Regions from separate parts of the Flavobacterium ginsenosidimutans genome, predicted to be linked through region 2. Evidence: riboswitches for the same ligand, from Rfam matches in the RefSeq annotation. Region 2 holds a riboswitch; the other holds the start of a gene.
The links. Region 2 has a riboswitch for S-adenosylmethionine ahead of V6624_RS07430 (alpha/beta fold hydrolase). Riboswitches for the same ligand answer to the same signal wherever they lie in the genome.
Positions count from the first base shown of each region.

Region 1: linked by a shared signal. The riboswitch ahead of V6624_RS22335 (TlpA disulfide reductase family protein) and the one ahead of V6624_RS07430 (alpha/beta fold hydrolase) in region 2 are both predicted to bind S-adenosylmethionine.

Region 1 covers NZ_CP147988.1:5,212,079-5,221,194, forward strand. The annotation lists gene V6624_RS22310 (MFS transporter) at 1-592, opposite strand, end outside; gene V6624_RS22315 (HlyD family secretion protein) at 596-1,660, opposite strand; gene V6624_RS22320 (TolC family protein) at 1,672-3,018, opposite strand; gene V6624_RS22325 (cupin domain-containing protein) at 3,356-3,829, opposite strand; gene V6624_RS22330 (aminotransferase class V-fold PLP-dependent enzyme) at 3,896-5,374, opposite strand; gene V6624_RS22335 (TlpA disulfide reductase family protein) at 5,541-6,530, opposite strand; SAM riboswitch class I at 6,775-6,873, opposite strand; gene V6624_RS22340 (response regulator) at 7,095-7,544, opposite strand; gene V6624_RS22345 (PAS domain S-box protein) at 7,547-9,116, opposite strand, start outside.
Region 2 covers NZ_CP147988.1:1,671,186-1,680,301, forward strand. The annotation lists gene V6624_RS07410 (RDD family protein) at 1-36, opposite strand, end outside; gene V6624_RS07415 (trans-sulfuration enzyme family protein) at 177-1,349, opposite strand; gene V6624_RS07420 (OsmC family protein) at 1,490-1,915, opposite strand; gene thrA (bifunctional aspartate kinase/homoserine dehydrogenase I) at 1,987-4,401, opposite strand; gene V6624_RS07430 (alpha/beta fold hydrolase) at 4,403-5,386, opposite strand; SAM riboswitch class I at 5,464-5,571, opposite strand; gene V6624_RS07435 (hypothetical protein) at 5,762-5,965, opposite strand; gene V6624_RS07440 (aspartate kinase) at 6,608-7,696, opposite strand; gene V6624_RS07445 (O-acetylhomoserine aminocarboxypropyltransferase/cysteine synthase family protein) at 7,842-9,116, opposite strand, start outside.

The sequences.
Region 1 (9,116 bases), 2.0 Mb from region 2:
GAAATTGGGTTTTCATTGGCGCAACATCGGCTTTATAAAAATACCAAGCCAAAATTATACAGATCAAAAAATTGACATTCAGGAAATAAACTCCAAAAGTCCAATTATGAAAACTCACGAAATGTGCTCCCAAATATTGGTATAAATGCTGACTCCCTTTTTGAATAAACTGAAAAATACCATACATCAGAGCCATATTAAAAGCCGGATTGTATTTTAATAAAATCGGTACCATTGATGCAAATATTCCGATAATCGAAACTATCGCCAAAAGCGATCTGCACAAAACAAACCATACAATCGTTGGCGCAAAAAGTGATGCTGTATTGAATAACAAGGATAAAAATGAAACGGACAAAATCATTGTTCGCACTTTGATTTGTTTTCCCAATTTTAAACCTAAAGGAAGAAAAGCTAACATTGCAAAAATGGGAATGTAAACCGCATAACTAAAAGCAGTTGTTGAAGATCCAAAATGTCCTAATATCTGCGAATTATCATAAGTGGTAACATTGAGTCCGTTAAAAAAAGGAATCGTCAGGATATACAATCCTGCAAGTGTAAAAACGCTTCCTTTTTTTCCTGCAAACATCTTTTATTTTTTTACTTCAACAGTTACATTCATTCCTGGTCTTACTTCCTGCAGCTCTTTAGCTGGTGTTTCAAATTCAATTTTAACTGGAATTCTTTGCGTAATTTTTACAAAATTTCCAGTTGAATTATCGGGTTCAACCATCGAAAATTTAGCTCCAGTTGCGGGAGAAAATCCAACGACTTTTCCTTTAAATTCTTTTCCGTCCAAGGCATCAATTGTAATGGTAACTTCTTGCCCTTGTTTTATTTTTTCTATTTGAGTTTCTTTAAAATTTGCCGAAACCCATAATTTTTCATTCAGAACAATTGTGGCAATTGTTTGGTTTGCATTGATTAATTCTCCAATAGACAAATTTCTTTCGCCCACAAAACCATTACTAGGAGCCATAATATACGTGTAAGACAATTGTAGTTTTGCTGCATCCAGATCAGCTTTCTTTCTGGCAACAGTTGCAGATGACGCTTCAAGATTAATATTGCTTTGTTTGGTTATAGAACTGCTAGCTTCCAATCCTTTTTGACCTGCTTTTACATAAGCTTCTTCCGATTTTAGTTTTGAAATAACCTGATCGTATTGATTTCGCGTTACAGCAGAATCAGCATACATATTTTTGAAACGCTGATAATCTTTTTGGGCTTTCTCCAAATTTGCCATATCTCCAGCCAATTTTTCTTTTCCCGAAGCTTGATTGGATGCCGAAGTAGTAATATTTTGCTGTAGCGAATGAAGATTTCCTTCGGCTATAGCCAAATCTGCTTCCGCTTGTTTAACTTTTATGATATACTCTGAATCATCCAAAATAACCAGCGTATCTCCCTTATGAACAAACTGATTGGCTTCGAATTTGATTTCTTTAATATGGCCAGTTGCACGCGCAGCAACATTGTTGATGTAAGCTTCAACCTGCGCATTATTGGTGGTTTCATAAGTGCTGAAATCAAAGAATAAACTTAAAATCCACAATCCTCCAGCAATTAAAAAAACAAAAGACAATACAGTCAGAATTCTGTTTCTCTTTTTTTCATTTTTCTGAATTACTTCATTTTGTGTATCTGCTTCGCTCATAACAAGATTCATTAAAGTTTTCCCATTGCATATTGAAGTGAATAATATTGAATGATTAAATCTAAATTGGCATTTACCAATGATATTCGAGAGTTATTCAGTTGTAATTCGGCATCTACAATTTCGCTAATTAATGCAAAATCATTATCGTAACGGCTTTTTACAATTTTATAATTGCTCATCGAAAGCTCAACATCTTTCTTGTAGGTTTTAATATTTTCTTTGCTTTCTGCATATCTAACATATGCATTTTTAACCTCTGTAGAAATCTGATCTTTAGTCACTTCCAAAGCAATATTACTTTTATCGATTTCCAGTTTATCACCAGATATTCGATGTTTTAAATTATAAAAACTTGAAAGATCCCAGTTCAAAGAAAGTCCTGCAGCCCAATAATTTAGAATATTAACATAATTCGGCCATTGTGCTGGATATTCGGTATTTAGAATAAGATTTGCATTTAAGTTGGGTTTAAATCCGCTTTTGGTTAAACTTAATGACGATTCTGATAATTTGATTTTAACCTCAGCTCGTTTTATTTCTTCTCTATTTTGAAAAGCTTCTTCTAAACTATCTTGAAGATTTATATTTTCTGTCGGAATCATACTTTCTACTACTTCAGGTTTCAGAATCGTATTCGTTGGAAAACCGATTAAAATATCCAGATAATTACTGATCAGTTGGATTGTATTGGTACTTCTAAAAACAGAAACTTTAAAATTAGATTGCTGCAATTCTGTTCTTAAAAGATCACTTTTTAGATTTTGACCATTATTGACACGAGATTTCAGCTGACTGATTCGAATATCTGTATTGATAATATTTTGTTTTGTTACCTCGATTTGCCGATACAATTTTTCGAGTGTAAAATACTGTTCTGTAATCGCATTTTTTACGTCAGCTTCCGTCATTCTTACAGCCGATTCCTGCATTTGGGTAATTAATTCCTGCTGATTGATTATGGTGTTGATTGCGTTTCCGCTATAAATTGGAAGTGTCGAAATAATATTGGCAAATGCCTGATGATTGTAATAATCGACCGTAACCTGACTTTCATAAAATCCGTCGTAAAGTTTCGGATCTCCAATATAATTGTATCCGCCATTTAAGCTCAATCTTGGCATTTTTGCAATTTTCGCCTGACTGACATTTTCATTGGCAATAGCCAAATCAGTATTAGCTAGTTTTAATTGCCGATTATTTTTAATTCCTAATAAAATTGCTTCGTCTAACCTTATTTTTTTTGCAGTGCCAAGACTGCTGCTATCTTGCTGCGCAAAACTTACGTTGAGGCTGCAGCTCAATAAAAAGAGAGCTAAATGCTTTAAACGAAAAACTTTAAACCGCCAATAGCTCATGAGATTATATTGATTTAATTTTGCACTTTTTGGAAATTTACAATCAACATTATTTAATATTTAGCAGAACTTTTGAGAGAATTGGATTTTAGCTAGGCGGAAAAATTATGGTATCTTTTATTTGGATCTGCTATCCCAATATTATGATTTTCGTATAAATTTAAACAATTATTAATCAGTACCTTATAGTATAAACACTCAAAATTGTTTCATTTTATAAAATGGAACAACTTCGAAGGTTTCTAAGTATATTTTAAGACAAAAAAAAATCGCAATAATCAATTTGATCATTACGATTTTAAAAATAAATCAAAATGTAGTTTTCGGCGTATAATTTCTATTTTTCTGTTTTTGCATCCAATAAAACGGCCAATTGAATGCAAGGCGAATCAGAACGATTGCTCCAAGCATGATTGGTTCCGCGTTGAATTACAATATCTCCAGCTTTCAGTAAAGTTTCTTCTTCATCGACAATCAAGTAAATTTCTCCCGAAATAATAATGATATAATCTAAAGTATCTGTCTGATGCATTAAAGGATGCGGTTGTCCTTCTGGAGCTATCACACCTAAATCTTTATCGGGCGGAATCTGAACATAACGAAAATAACTTCCGTTTTTTGGTGTGTTTGGAAAAGCGGTATTTTCTATAACTTTTTCTTCAAATTTTGCTGGTGTCGAATCTGTTGACCAAATATCAGAAATAATTAATCCTGGAAAATGTTCTGATACATTGGTAACAATTTCATCTTGTTCTATAATTGATTTTCCGTTTCGTAAACCCGTTACGACTCTTCTTGGAATTGTTTTCATATTGTATGTATTGGCATTATTTTTTTTCTACCGACGAGATATTCCTACGGAATATTATTTATTTACTCAATCTAACTTAAACCATTCGGTAACTTCTCTTTCGATATTGTCTTTAATTTTTGGGTTTTCAAATTCATTTGAAGCAGGATTATATTCGTAATCTTTCTTCCATTTTTTATAATTCAAGGCAACTTTTTCAATGGCATCACAGATATAAAAAAGCTCTTCATTAGTCATTATCGGATGCAATGACAAACGCACCCAGCCCGGTTTATTGGTTTGGTTTTTCTGAAGTAATTCGTTTGTAATTGCTTTAGAACGTTTTTCATCAATATTGAACAAATAATGCGCATAAGTACTCGCACACGACCAGCCGCCACGAACCTGAATTCCAAAACGATCGTTTAAAAGTCTTACGATTAAATTGTAATGAATATCTTCGATCACAAAAGAAACACAGCCAATTCGGTCGCTTTTTAAATCTCCCAGAATAGATAAACCTTGTATTTTTTGAAGTCGTGAAAAACAAATATCCAGAAGTTCTTTTTCTCTTTTGGCAATCTTGTCAACGGTCATTTTTTCTTTTAATTCTAAAGCCAAAGCTGTTCGAATTACCTGAAGAAATCCTGGAGTTCCTCCATCTTCCCTAACTTCTATTACATCGCTGTAACAATAATTTCCTAACGGATTTGTCCATTTTACATTTCCGCCTCCCGGATTATCAGGAAACTCAGATTGATATAATTTTTCATCGAAAACCAAAACTCCGCAAGTTCCAGGTCCTCCCAAAAATTTATGTGGAGAAAAGAAAATAGCATCCAATTGCTGTTCTGGATCTTTTGGATGCATATCGATCTCTACATAAGGCGCAGAAGCTGCAAAATCGACAAAACATAAACCGCCATTTTGATGCATGATTTTAGCTAATTCATGATAAGGCGTAATAATTCCTGTAACATTCGAACAAGCTGTAAACGAACCAATTTTTATACTTCTATCAGCATATTTTTTAATTTCTTCTGAAAGGACTTTTGGATCTACTAAATTATTTTCGTCAGGCGAAAGAATCACAACTTCAGCATTGGTTTCATACCACGAAACTTGATTGGAATGATGCTCCATGTGCGTGATAAAAACTACAGGTTTATCTTGTTCATTTTCGTGGTTTTTTCTCAAACCAATAATGCGCTGCAATTTTGATAAAGCCGCCGTCATTCCAGTTCCTGTTGTCACCAAAACATCAGAGTCTTTTGCATTAACCGATTTTTTGATAATTTCCCTTGCATGCTGATAAGCGTATGTAGAAGTTTTTCCTGTCTGACTTGAAAATGAATGCGTGTTGGCAATCATCGGACCAATTTTATTAAGCATTATATCTTCAATCGGAACGTACAACCTTCCGCTGGCAACCCAATCTGCATAAACGAGATTTTGTTCTCCATAAACCGATTCAAAAATATGATCTATTCCTACTGTGTTTTCTCTAAATTTAGAAAAGTAACATTCAGATTCTGTTGGTTTCGTTGTTGACTCAATAGCATTCATTTCCTTATCATTTTTTTAATTAACTAAATTTATTCTTTCTCAATTTTTGTCATTCCGAGGAACGAGGAATCTCCGTCCTATGTTCCGCAAAGATTGATTGCCTTTTTTGAGGAGCTTCTTGCGGAGATCCTTCCTTCGTCAGGATGACAAGATTGCGCATTCTTTATTAAATTTTATTCTCCACAAGCGCTTTTAAAGTAGATTGCAATTCTTCTCCATGAAGATTTTTTGCAACAATTATTCCTTTCGAATCCACTAAATAATTAGCAGGAATAGCTCTTACTCCATAAAGTTTGGCAACAGCACTATTCCAGAAAAGTAAATCAGAAACATGTGTCCATGTCAAGTTATCATCTTGAATTCCTTTAATCCAATTTTCTTTCTTTTTATCCAATGAAATTGCTACAATGTTGAATCCTTTATCATGAAATTCTTTGTACGCAGCAACGATATTTGGATTTTCTTTTCGGCAAGGACCACACCATGAAGCCCAAAAATCAACTAAAGTGTAGCCTTTTAAATTTTGGTAAAGACGAACTGGTTTTCCTTCAGGATCATTAGCAGTAAAATCAGGGGCTTTTTTACCAATCGCTAATCCGTCTAAAACGGTAACCAGTTCTTTAAGTTCTTTCACGTAAGTGGTACTTTGAAGACTTTTATCTAGCAAAGCAATATTTTGTGTAATCTGTTCTGGAGACAATCGATACGACCAGTTTCTGTATAAAACGTATGCAGAAACCAAAGAATTTGGATGTTCTGTAATGAATTTGCTGATTTCTACATCTTTCGTCTTTTTATAAGTTTCGAACAAATCTTGAGAAGCCGAACCTTCTACAACCGAATTGCTGTAATATTTCTTCGGATTTAATTGAACCGTAATTGGTGTTTTTTCTAAGAAAATATACAATGGCGAACTTGCTGTATTTACGCTCAATCCGTATAATTCTGGTGTTTTTACTTTTGTTTTAAAGCTAAAATTTCCGTCTTTTACTTTTACCGAATCAATAGTTGTAAACATTTTATTGTGAAACTTTTGCAGATAAACATATTGCGCCACAGTATCGACAACTGTTCCTTTTAATTGTAAATTACTTTCCTGTGCCTGAGTTTGAAAAACTCCAAGAAACAAGGCAAAACCTAATAGTATTTTTTTCATTTTATTTTTAGTTTTAAGATTAGACAAAAGAGTTTCAGGCCAATGCCAAAAAGTATTAGCGAATAATATTTTAAAAAGAAGATCTAAGAGAGATTATGTTTTCACATTCGAAAAGTGGCAAGACTATATTCTTCAAAAATTGAATTCAAAAGTTCGTAACCGGCGTATAATATCAAGTCTGCTTTCATTTTAAAAAAATAAAGATTTAACGTTGATGATCTTATTCAGATTTTGAGGAAATCTTTTCTTATCTGTCCGTTTAACGGAAGGATTTAGCACCTTATTCGGCAACAGGTTGCTAAGACTTCATCGGGCCTATTCCCTCAGTCTTTCTGGATAAGTATCATTTTATAAATTTTCTGTGATACAAATATATATTAATTCTACAGAATTAGTCAAGTTTAAAATTGTTTTTTTTGAATTTTATTTTTAATTGAGTTGAAAAACAACTTCAATATCAATAAAATCAAGGCATTAAAAGCTAAAAATATTTTTAATGATAATTCGTTTTATAAAATAAATTCATACGTTTTATCAAAAACAGAGAATAAATTTCACTTCTTTTTAAAGAAAAACATAAAGATATTTGTTCGTTTCCAGATTAGAAAGCGATTCTTTCAACCCGTTTTCTAGATTTGTAGTAATAGATCGTAGAACTTCTTTTAAGTCTTTAAAATTGGTTGGTTTTATGAAATAACAGACAGCGCCAAGATTTGCAGCGGTATCCATATCATTTTTATACGAAGAAGTCGAAATCATAATTACAGGAATGTTTTTATAACGCTCATCCGATTTTAATTGTTTCAAACATTCCCAGCCGTTCATTATAGGCATATTCAAGTCTAGAAAAACAACTTCAGGAATTTCATTTTGTTTCTCTATCATTTTTAAAGCTTCGCTTCCATTTTCTGCGCAATGACAAATAATATTTTCATCTATATCGGCCAATGCCTCGCAAAACATTTCTGCGTCATCCCTATCGTCATCAGCTAATAGAATTATTTTTTTTATCATATTTAAATGTCTTTTTCTTTTTGCTCAAATGGCAATGTTATAATAAAAACAGCTCCTTTATTTGGAACTCCAGAAGCAGTAATACTTCCGCCGTGGCGTTCCGCTATTTTTTTACAAAGCGATAATCCTAAGCCAGTTCCTTCATAACGGTCTTTAGAATTAAGTCGTGTAAACGTCTCAAATATACGGCCTGTTTGATCAAGATCAAAACCAATTCCGTTATCTTCTACCGTAATAATTGCAAATTTTTTATCCTCTTCAATTTGTTCTTTCGCAGTAATAATAATTTCCGAAGCGGTATCTTCTTTAGCAAATTTAATAGAATTATTAATCAGGTTGTAAAACAATTGATATAATAAAACAGAAGCTCCTTCTAAAACGGGAAGATCTTGGTAATAAATTTTTGCGCCTGTTTTTTGAAGCACGATTTCCAGATCAGTTTCTATGTTTTTAATGGTTTCATTTAAATCGACAATTGTAGCTTTTTGCGAATCGGCATTGATTTTAGAATAGGCCAATACGCCATCAATCATGTTAAACATACGATCTGCCGCGACATGAATTCTATCAAAAAATTTCGAAGCAGATTCGTCTAATTGTCCTTCCAAATGATCTTCGAGACGACTGACAAATGTTTTAATTTTTCTAATCGGTTCTTTTAAATCGTGCGAAGCAACATGAGCGAATTGCTGCAAATCGTCATTAGAACGCTGTAATTCTTTCGTTCGTTCGGCTACCAAAATTTCTAGCTTTTCAGTAGTTGATTTTTGTTCATGAATATCAGTGCAGGTACCAAACCATTTATTGATTATTCCTTCTTTATCTTTGATTGGAACCGCTTTACTTAAAAACCATCGATATCCTCCAGTATTTGCATTTCTTAAACGAAATTCAAGCTGATAAGAAGAACCTGCATGAACACTTTCGTGCCAGCCTTTTGACACTAAATAAACATCATCAGGATGCAATTTTGAAATCCAGCTTGAATCTCCAAATTCATGTTCTTCATAACCGGTGTATTCGTACCAGCGACTGTTATAATAATCAACAAAACCGTCTGGATTGGCTGTCCAAATAATTTGCGGAACTAAATCTGCGAGCTGCCTAAATTTTTCTTCGCTTTCTGTAATTACATTTTGAAGCTCTTTCTGCGAAGTAATATCGCTAGATGCACCAAACCATTCAATGATCTTTTCTTGATCGTCTAATATTGGAACTACTCTAGAAAAAACCCATCCTATAGAATCGTCTGGATTTATCACTCTGTGTTCCATTTCGAAAATGCTTTTTTCTATTATAGATTTAGAAATAAGATCTACTGCTCTTCTTAAATCATTTGGATGAATAAATTTATCCAGCCAATTAACACGTTTTTCGCCAGAATTAGATAAACGCCCATCTCCTTCAAGATTTTGCATAATCATCCAATCGGCATCCATTCGATAGACTAAATCAGATGATGCATTGACTAGCGCTCTAAAACGGCTTTCGCTTTCTTCCATTTTTTGGCGCGCTACAACTTGCTGTGTAACTTCAACCGCCACTTGTATCATTCCAGTTATCTGACCATCT
Region 2 (9,116 bases):
TAACTTTTTATCTAGAATATACATACTGTCACCCATAAACTTATTTAAATTAAAAATTTCCGTCTAAAACAAAAGTATGTTTTTTATCAAACAATCTAAAAAAAAGACGATTTTCAACTGTATTAAATTTACAGCCAAAAATCGTCTAATTAAATCGAAAATTGAAATATTTAAAATTAAGCCAATGCTTGTTTTAAATCTGCAATTACATCTTCAACCGTTTCTAAACCAACAGAAACACGAACTAAACCTTGCGTGATTCCAACTGCTAATTGATCTTCTTCAGATAATTTACTATGCGTTGTAGAAGCTGGGTGCGTAACAATTGTTCTTGTATCTCCAATATTTGCTGATAACGAACAAAGTTGAATTGAATTCAAGAATTTTCTTCCCGCTTCGATTCCGCCTTTAATTTCAAATGCGATGATGTTTCCACCAGCTTTCATTTGTTTTTTAGCAATTTCGTATTGCGGATGCGATTTCAAGAAAGGATATTTTACACTATTTACATTTGGATGGCTTTCTAAAAATTCCGCTACTTTTAGAGCATTTTCGCAGTGTCTATCTACACGAACTGCTAATGTTTCTAAACTTTTTGAAAGAACCCACGCATTAAACGGCGATAAAGCTGGACCTGTATTTCTTGAAAACAAATAAATCTGTCTGATTAATTCTGCATCTCCAACTGTTACTCCGCCTAAAACGCGACCTTGTCCATCGATTAATTTTGTTGCTGAATGGATAACCAAATGTGCTCCAAACTTAATTGGCTGCTGTAAATAAGGCGTTGCAAAACAGTTATCGATTATTAAAATCAAGTTGTGTTTTTTAGCAATATTTCCTAACAATTCTAAGTCAATTACATCAACTCCTGGATTTGTTGGAGATTCTGCGTATAAAATTTTTGTGTTTGGTTTAATGAAACTTTCGATTGTTTCTGGCTTATTGATTTCGAAATAAGAAGTTTCGATATTCCATTTTGGAAAATAAGTCATAAACAAAGCATGAGTCGAACCAAAAACACTGCTCGCAGAAACAATATGATCTCCAGAATTCAATAACGCTGCAAAAGTAGAATATACTGCCGCCATTCCTGTTGCAAAAGCATAACCAGACTCAGCCCCTTCCATTTTGCAGATCTTGTCTACAAACTCTGAAGTGTTTGGATTGCTGAAACGGCTGTAAATATTTCTTTCTTTTTCTTCTGTAAAAGAAGCTCTCATGTCTTCAGCATCTTCAAAAACGAAGCTTGACGAAAGGTACAAAGGCACCGAGTGTTCTAAATATTGAGATCTTTCTAATTGTGTTCTGATGGCTTGTGTTTCAAAACCAAATTCTTCTGTATTCATTGTGTTGTTTTTTGTTTTTTTGTTTCAAGTTTGAGGTTTCAGGTTTCAAGTTTTAAAAACTGAAATTCAAATTAAAACAAGTCAATTATTTATGCTAAGCTTAAGCATTATCTAATCTTCTAATTGACTAATTATCTAATTTATAAAGCTTCGTTGTTCAAGACAACTTTGTATTTAATTGTCGCTGTTGGTTCAACCGTTTTAGCTACCGAACAGTATTTCTCGAAAGAAAGCTGTGCCGCTTTTTTTGCTTTATCAGGGTTGATTTCTCCTTCTAAATAAAAAACCACATCGATTTCTTTGAAAGGTTTTGCTTCTTCAATCTGAACTCGTGTTCCTTCAACCTCAGCATTAAAAGAAGTAATTTCCTGACGTTGCTTTTTCAAGATTGAAATCATATCAATAGCGCTGCATCCCGCAACTCCCATTAATACCAATTCCATTGGACTTGCACCTAAATCGCTTCCGCCAAATTCGGCTCTGCTGTCAACGTCAACTATGTGTCCGCGTTCATTTTTTACTTTAAAATGAAATGCGTCATTTACTCTGTTTAAAGTTACTTTCATTGTGTTGTTATTTTTTTGTTTTTTAATTCAAATCAAAAATCTACAGTCTAAAATCTGCAATCTAAAATCAATTACCCTTTATCAGATAATCTCAAAATATCTCCGAAAACTCCTCTCGCCGTTACCGCAGAACCTGCACCAGCTCCCTGAATAACAATTGGACGATCTCCGTAAGATTCTGTGTAAATTTCGAAGAAAGAATCAGAACCTTTTAATCCGCCCAATGCAGTATCTTTTGGTACTGAAACTAATTTTACTTCTAAATTTCCTTTATCATTCTGCAAATCTCCAGACAATTCACCAATATATCTTAAAACGTGATTTGGCTGTTGCTCTGCTTTTATTTTAGCATAAATTGGATCAAATTCTTTTAATTTCGTTAAGAAATCTGCGGCACTTCCTTCACGTAAGTGTTCTGGAATTAAATTCTGAATTGAGATTTCCTCAAATTCATTTTGCAAATCCAATTCTCTAGCTAAAATTAATAATTTTCTACCAACATCATTTCCGCATAAATCCTCACGTGGATCTGGCTCTGTGTATCCGTTATCAATTGCTTCTTGCAAGATTTCGCTAAACGGCGCATCTTTCGCTGAGAAATTATTGAATAAATAACTTAATGTCCCAGAGAAAACTCCTTTTATTTTTGTGATGTTTTCTCCAGAAAGGTGCAATAATTTAATGGTATCAATTAACGGCAACCCTGCTCCAACATTGGTTTCATATAAGTAATTCTTTTGATTTTCTGCCAAAGCTTTTCTTAGTTCTTTATAAAAACCATAAGTTAACGTATTTGCTACTTTATTCGAAGAAATCAAATCGAAACTGCTTTCTACAAGTGGGATATAATTCTCAACGAAAGTAGCGCTTGCTGTATTGTCAATTGCAATTAAGTTTTCTAAATGATGTTCATTCGCATAAGCGATAATATCTTTAATGGTGTAAGCCTCGCCTTTAGTCGCAATTTCGTTTTTCCAATTGCTGTTAACACCGTATTTATTCAAAAGCAGTTTTTTAGAATTTGCAATTGCAAACACATTTAGCTTAATATCTTTACGTTTTTCAATTGCAGCAGCCGATTCTAAAATCTGGTTGATTAAAGTCCCTCCAACTAATCCGTGGCCGAAAATCGCAATGTTGATCTTTTTAGAAACACCAAAAATCTCTCCGTGAATTACGTTTAAAGCTTTATTTAATTCCTCTTTTTTAACAACTAAACTCACGTTTTTACCCGTTACCGTGTTGTTGAACAAAATCGGAACAATTTTATTTTTGATTAAAGCGGTATATGGTTTATGAAAAGTACTCAAATCCTGTCCAATAATCGAAATTACTGATACATTATCTGTTACCGTAATTTGATTTACGTCTTTAGAATAAAAGTCATTTTCGAATTCTTTTTCTAATTCCACCATTGCAAGAGTAGCTTTTTCTGTTGCCACAACAAGTCCGATTCCTCTTTCTGAAGAACCTTGAGAAATGATGCTTACACTAATATTGTGATCGCCCATTACTTTAAAAATTCGAGCATCAACTCCCGCTTTTCCAAGTAATCCGCGTCCTTCAAGATTTACTAATGATACATTTTCTAAAACAGAAAGCGTTTTAATTCCTTCTTTAGAAGAATCAGATGTAATTAAAGTTCCACGGTTTTCGTGGTTGAACGTATTTAAAATTCGTAACGGAATGTTTTTTTCTAATAACGGAATTATTGTTTTAGCATGTAAAATCGTTGCACCAAAATTTGCCAGCTCATTTGCTTCGTTGAATGATAAATATTCAATTTTCTTCGCATCAGCAACTAAATCTGGATTTGCAGTATAGATTCCGTCTACGTGCGTGAAGTTTTGTAATTCTTCAGCATTTAAATAATTTGCGATTAACGAAGCGGTATAATTACTGCCATTTCTACCTAAAGTAGTTGTGTCGTTGTTGTTGTTTGAGCCAATGAAGCCCGTAACTATATTAACCGTTTCGCCGTTATGTTCTTTAAAATAATTGACTACGTTTTTCTTTGAAAGCTGCTCTAAAGGCTGTGCATCACCAAATTTAGAATCGGTTTTCAACAAATCTCTCGTATCTACAAAATTGGCTGGAATTCCTTTTTCCAATAAAATAGCCGTCAATAATTTAGCCGAAAGCAATTCTCCTTTTGACAAAATCTGATCTTTGATTTTTTTGCTGTAATCGCCAATTAAGCTTACACCTTCAAAAAGTTTATCTAATACATTAAATTCTTCCGATAAATCTACATTCGGATAATCTGATATTTGATATTTTTTGAAATTTTCTAATAATTCTTTATAACTGCCATTTTTAGCAGCAATGCTTAAAATAAATTCTAATTCATCAGTAGCGTTTCCACGTGCAGAAACTACAACGGCAATTTTTTCACCTTGACTTACTTTATCAGAAATGATTGAAACAACTTTATTAAGTCCTTCTCCGTTTGCTAACGATTTACCTCCAAATTTTAATACTTTCATTTTATTTCTTTATTGTTTCTGCCTTAAAAATGTCGGCAAGTAAATAATCTAATTGTTTGTACTCGATTAAAAAAGCGTCATGTCCGTGAACCGAATCAATTTCGCTATAGAAAACATTGTCTTTAAACTTCTTTAATTCCTCATAGGTTTCGACATTTTCTTTGGCCGTAAAAAATAAGTCTGAATTGATTCCTACGATATGAATTGAAGCTTTTGTTTTAGACAATAAGTTTTCAAAACTTTCACTATTTCTAGTAATATCAATTGTTTTAAGCAATTGATTCATTAATTTATAAGAAGACAATTGGAATCTTTTCTGCAATTTTTTTCCGTGATGTGCGAGCCAGCTTTCGATATTAAAAATCAAAAGATCTTGATTTACAGTTCGCTGAAATTTTTCTTTAAATGATTCTGGCGAACGGTAACACAACATGGCATGAATTCTCGCATCTTCAATTGGTCTTGAAGAATTGTTTAGAATCTGTTCTTGCAGGAAGCAATTGGCGATAAGCCAATCCGTAGATTTCCAGTCACTCGCAATCGGAATAAGATTTTCTGTAATATTTGGCGCTAAAGCTAAAATTTCCCAAGCAATTCCGCCACCAACAGAACCTCCGATAACCGCAAAAAGCTTTTCGATATTTAAAATTTTTACACCTTCAATAAAGATTCTTGCAATGTCTCTTGCTGTAAAATCAAGATAATTTTCGATTAAGAAAGAATTGCTTCCGTTTCCTGGAATATCAAAAGCCAAAATGGTATAAACATCAGTATCAATGGTTTTACCTTGACCAATTAAGTCATTCCACCAGCCATTTTCTCCAGTAACTTGCGAATTTCCAGTTAAAGCATGATTAACCAAAACAATAGGCGCGCTGTGCAGCGGTTGTCCTGCCAGCGTAAAGCTTAATGGTATAGAATGATAAGTTGCACCACTTTCTGTGATGAAATCTTGAATTATAATGGGATTTGGTATATTTTCCAATTTCAAATCTGTTGTATTATTGATTTGTATATGGAAATATTAGAAAGAAAAACTAGGTTTAACTAGAAAAAATCTTGTTGTTATCTTTCCACGTTTGGCGTGGTAGAATGTAGCACCTTCTTCGTTTTACCGAAGGGTTGCTAAGGCTTCATCGGGTCTAATCCCTCGTCCTTTCTTTATAACATTTCAATACGTGTTTGAACTTAACGAGTGCAAATTAACTACTAATTTCTCTAACAAACAAATTTTATCTAAAAGTGTTTGTTAAATTTCTGAGACTTACTTTAGCAAAAACTATTATACGCAAAAATTTACCGAACATAAATGCCCAGTAAAATTATGCAGGTTTTAACCTAATTTATGTCGCTTTTCTGTTTAGATGAAAAGCGTTTCATTCTCTTTTGAATACATTAAAAACAATAAAGAATTTGGTACTTTTTTTACAGTACTTTTATCTTCTTCTGTAATTCCGAATCTTGGGTGAGCCAATTCGTTTGTTGGCGGTGGCGGATTATTTTTTCTTGTCCTTCTGTTTTTCAAGTTTGAAATTTTCTCTGCTAAGTAGTTCAATGTGCTCATGATATTAAGTTTTAGTTCAGTTTGCGTTTTATAATCTTTATTTCTCTTTTATGTTTGTGTTAAGCCCTTTTCGGGAATAAAAAAACCCTTTTGGATTTTTAGATACCAAAAGGGTTTAAGTTTTTAAACTCATTTATACTTTTAGTATCGACAGACGTGTACGCAAATAAGCGCGACAGCAAACATCTTGTTCATCTGTAAGGATTTATTCATCTGTGATTTATATTGTAATTTTAAATTTTGCATTTGTGTTAAATTAAAAAGCCTCCCAAATATTTTATGGGAGGCTCTTACTATATATTGTTTTCTTACAATTTATTAAGCAATAGACAACCCAGCCTCGGTAATAACCGAAATGGCGCAAAACATTTTGTTGACTTTTAAGTTCATTTGATTTCTAGTAGTTTTTGGGTATAACAAATATGCAAATATTTTTTTTATTACACAAATGAAATTCAAGAATTTAATTACAAATTTCGTTGAAAATGTGTTTTTTCACGACAAAAACCACCTTACAAATACAATTGTAAGATAAATAAGAACAAAAAATGTAGAATTAAGCTTTTTTCGCTTCTAAAACTTCCTATAACAAATCAGTTTATCAAAGAACATTGGTTATATTTTTCTATTTTTTGAGAAAATTTAAGACCAAATAGCCTCTTTATTTCTAATTCTTTCTGCAATTTTTAGAATATCGGTTATAATTCCTCTCGAAATTGCTTGTTTACATGCCGGTGCGCTCTGAATTACAATAGGAACATTCGCGTAAGATTTCGTGAAAATTTCAAAAATGGTATCCGAGCCTTTCAATTGACCGATTGGAGAATCTGTTGGTTCAGAAATTAATTTGACTTCGAGAGTTCCTTTTTCAACATCAAATTCGCCAACAAATCTCAAAACATGATTTTCGGCTTGCGTGATTTTAGCAATTTTAAAAGACTTATCGACTTCCTCTTTATTCAAGATGCCATTTTTCTCCAAATGCTGTTCAGTAATAAAGGGTTTGACTTTAATATCTGAAAGCTCAAAATCTTTTCCTATTTCTCTCGCCAAAATCAGAAGCTTTCTTGCGGTATCATTTCCAGATAAATCCTCTTTAAATGTCGATTTCATCAAACCTAAAAGACTTGCATCTTTTAAAACAGATGAAAATGAAACATCTTCAGATGAAAATCGGTTAAAGACATAACTTAAATTATCTGAAAAAACACCTCGGATTTTAGTGATTTTTTCTCCCGAATAATATAAATCTCTTAAAGTCTGTAAAACTGGAATTCCAGTGTCGACCGAAGTTTCGTAAAGAAATTCCTTGTCGTACTTTTTAAGATTTGCACGCAATTCTTTATACAAATCGATCGGAAGCGTGTTGGCTTTCTTATTTACTGCTACAATATTAAATCCGTTTTGAATTAAAGTGTTGTAATGTTTTACGAGTTCGTCGCTAGCTGTTGCATCAACGGCAATTAGATTTTCGAATTCATTTTCTTGTGCAAACTCGACAATATCTTCTACCTTAAAAGGAACTGCCAATTGTCTGAAATTGGTTTCCCAAGAATACCCAACACCTTCTTTCTCAAAAAAAGCAACCGTTGAATTGGTTATAATTGGAAAATGAAAATCAACATTTTTGCTTTCAAGAAAAAATTCCTGACTTTCAATAATCTGATTAATCAAAGTGCTTCCGATATTTCCAATTCCGAAAAGGATAATGTTTATTTTAAGCTTTGACATAATTTCTAACATTTTAGTTTTTAACCACAATTAAGACACACTGCAGTGCGCCTCTACATGGTTTAATTTATAAAGATGTTTTTCACAAAAAATTACCTTTAGCACAATGGCTAAAGGCAATCTTTCAAACAAAAAACAAAAAAACCTAATTTTTATTGATGCTGTATTGAGAAAGTTTAACGCTCTCAAAAACAGCTTCCAGATCAGCAATTAAATCCTCAATATCTTCAATTCCCACAGACAGACGAACCAAATCTTTAGAAACTCCTGTTTCTATTTGCTCTTCATCTGTCAATTGCTGATGCGTTGTACTTGCTGGATGAATAATTAATGATTTTGTATCACCAATATTTGCCAGTAGAGAGAATAATTTAGTTTCATCTACTACTTTTTTAGCAGCATCAAAACCTCCTTTTAATCCAAAAGTGATAATTCCGCTTTGGCCTTGCGGTAAATATTCTTTAGCCAAATCGTAATATTTGCTTGATTTTAAACCTGGGTAATTTACCCAAACTACCTCATCTTGTTTTTCTAACCATTCAGCTAGAGCCAAAGCATTTTCGCTATGTTTCTTGATTCGGATTGGCAGCGTTTCTAATCCTTGAATGATCTGGAAAGCATTAAATGGACTCAAAGCAGCACCAAAATCACGTAAACCTTCAATTCGAGCTTTTGCAATAAAAGCCGCATTTCCTAAAGCTTCGTGATATACTAATCCATGGTATCCTGCAGACGGTTCAGTAAATTCAGGGAATTTTCCGTTAGACCAGTCAAAGTTTCCAGCATCAATGATAACGCCTCCTAATGAAGTTCCGTTTCCAGCAATATATTTAGTTAAGGAGTGAATTACAATATCGGCACCATATTTAATTGGGTTTAATAAATAAGGTGTCGCAACTGTATTGTCTACTATAAATGGCACTTTGAATGCTTTGGCTTCCGCCGAAATTCCTTTTAAATCCAATATATCTAATTTTGGATTTCCAAGAGATTCAACAAAAAATGCTCTTGTATTTTCTTTTGCTGCTTTGGTAAAGTTTTCAGGTTTTGAAGGATCAACAAATGTTGTTGTAATTCCTAATCTTGGTAAAGTAACTTTTAAAAGATTATAAGTTCCTCCATATAAACTGTTTGATGCAACAATATGATCTCCTGCTTTAAGCAAAGTCAATAAAGTTGTCGAAATTGCCGATGCTCCAGAAGCCGTAACTACAGCCCCGATTCCGCCTTCGAGCGCAGCTAAACGCTGTTCCAAAACATCGTTTGTTGGGTTATTTAATCTTGTGTAAATAAATCCAGCTTCTGCAAGACCAAATAAATTGGCAGCGTGATCTGCGTTATTAAATACGTATGATGATGTCTGATAAATAGGCACGGCTCTTGTTCCTGCATTTTTAGTAACATCGTGTCCTGCATGTAG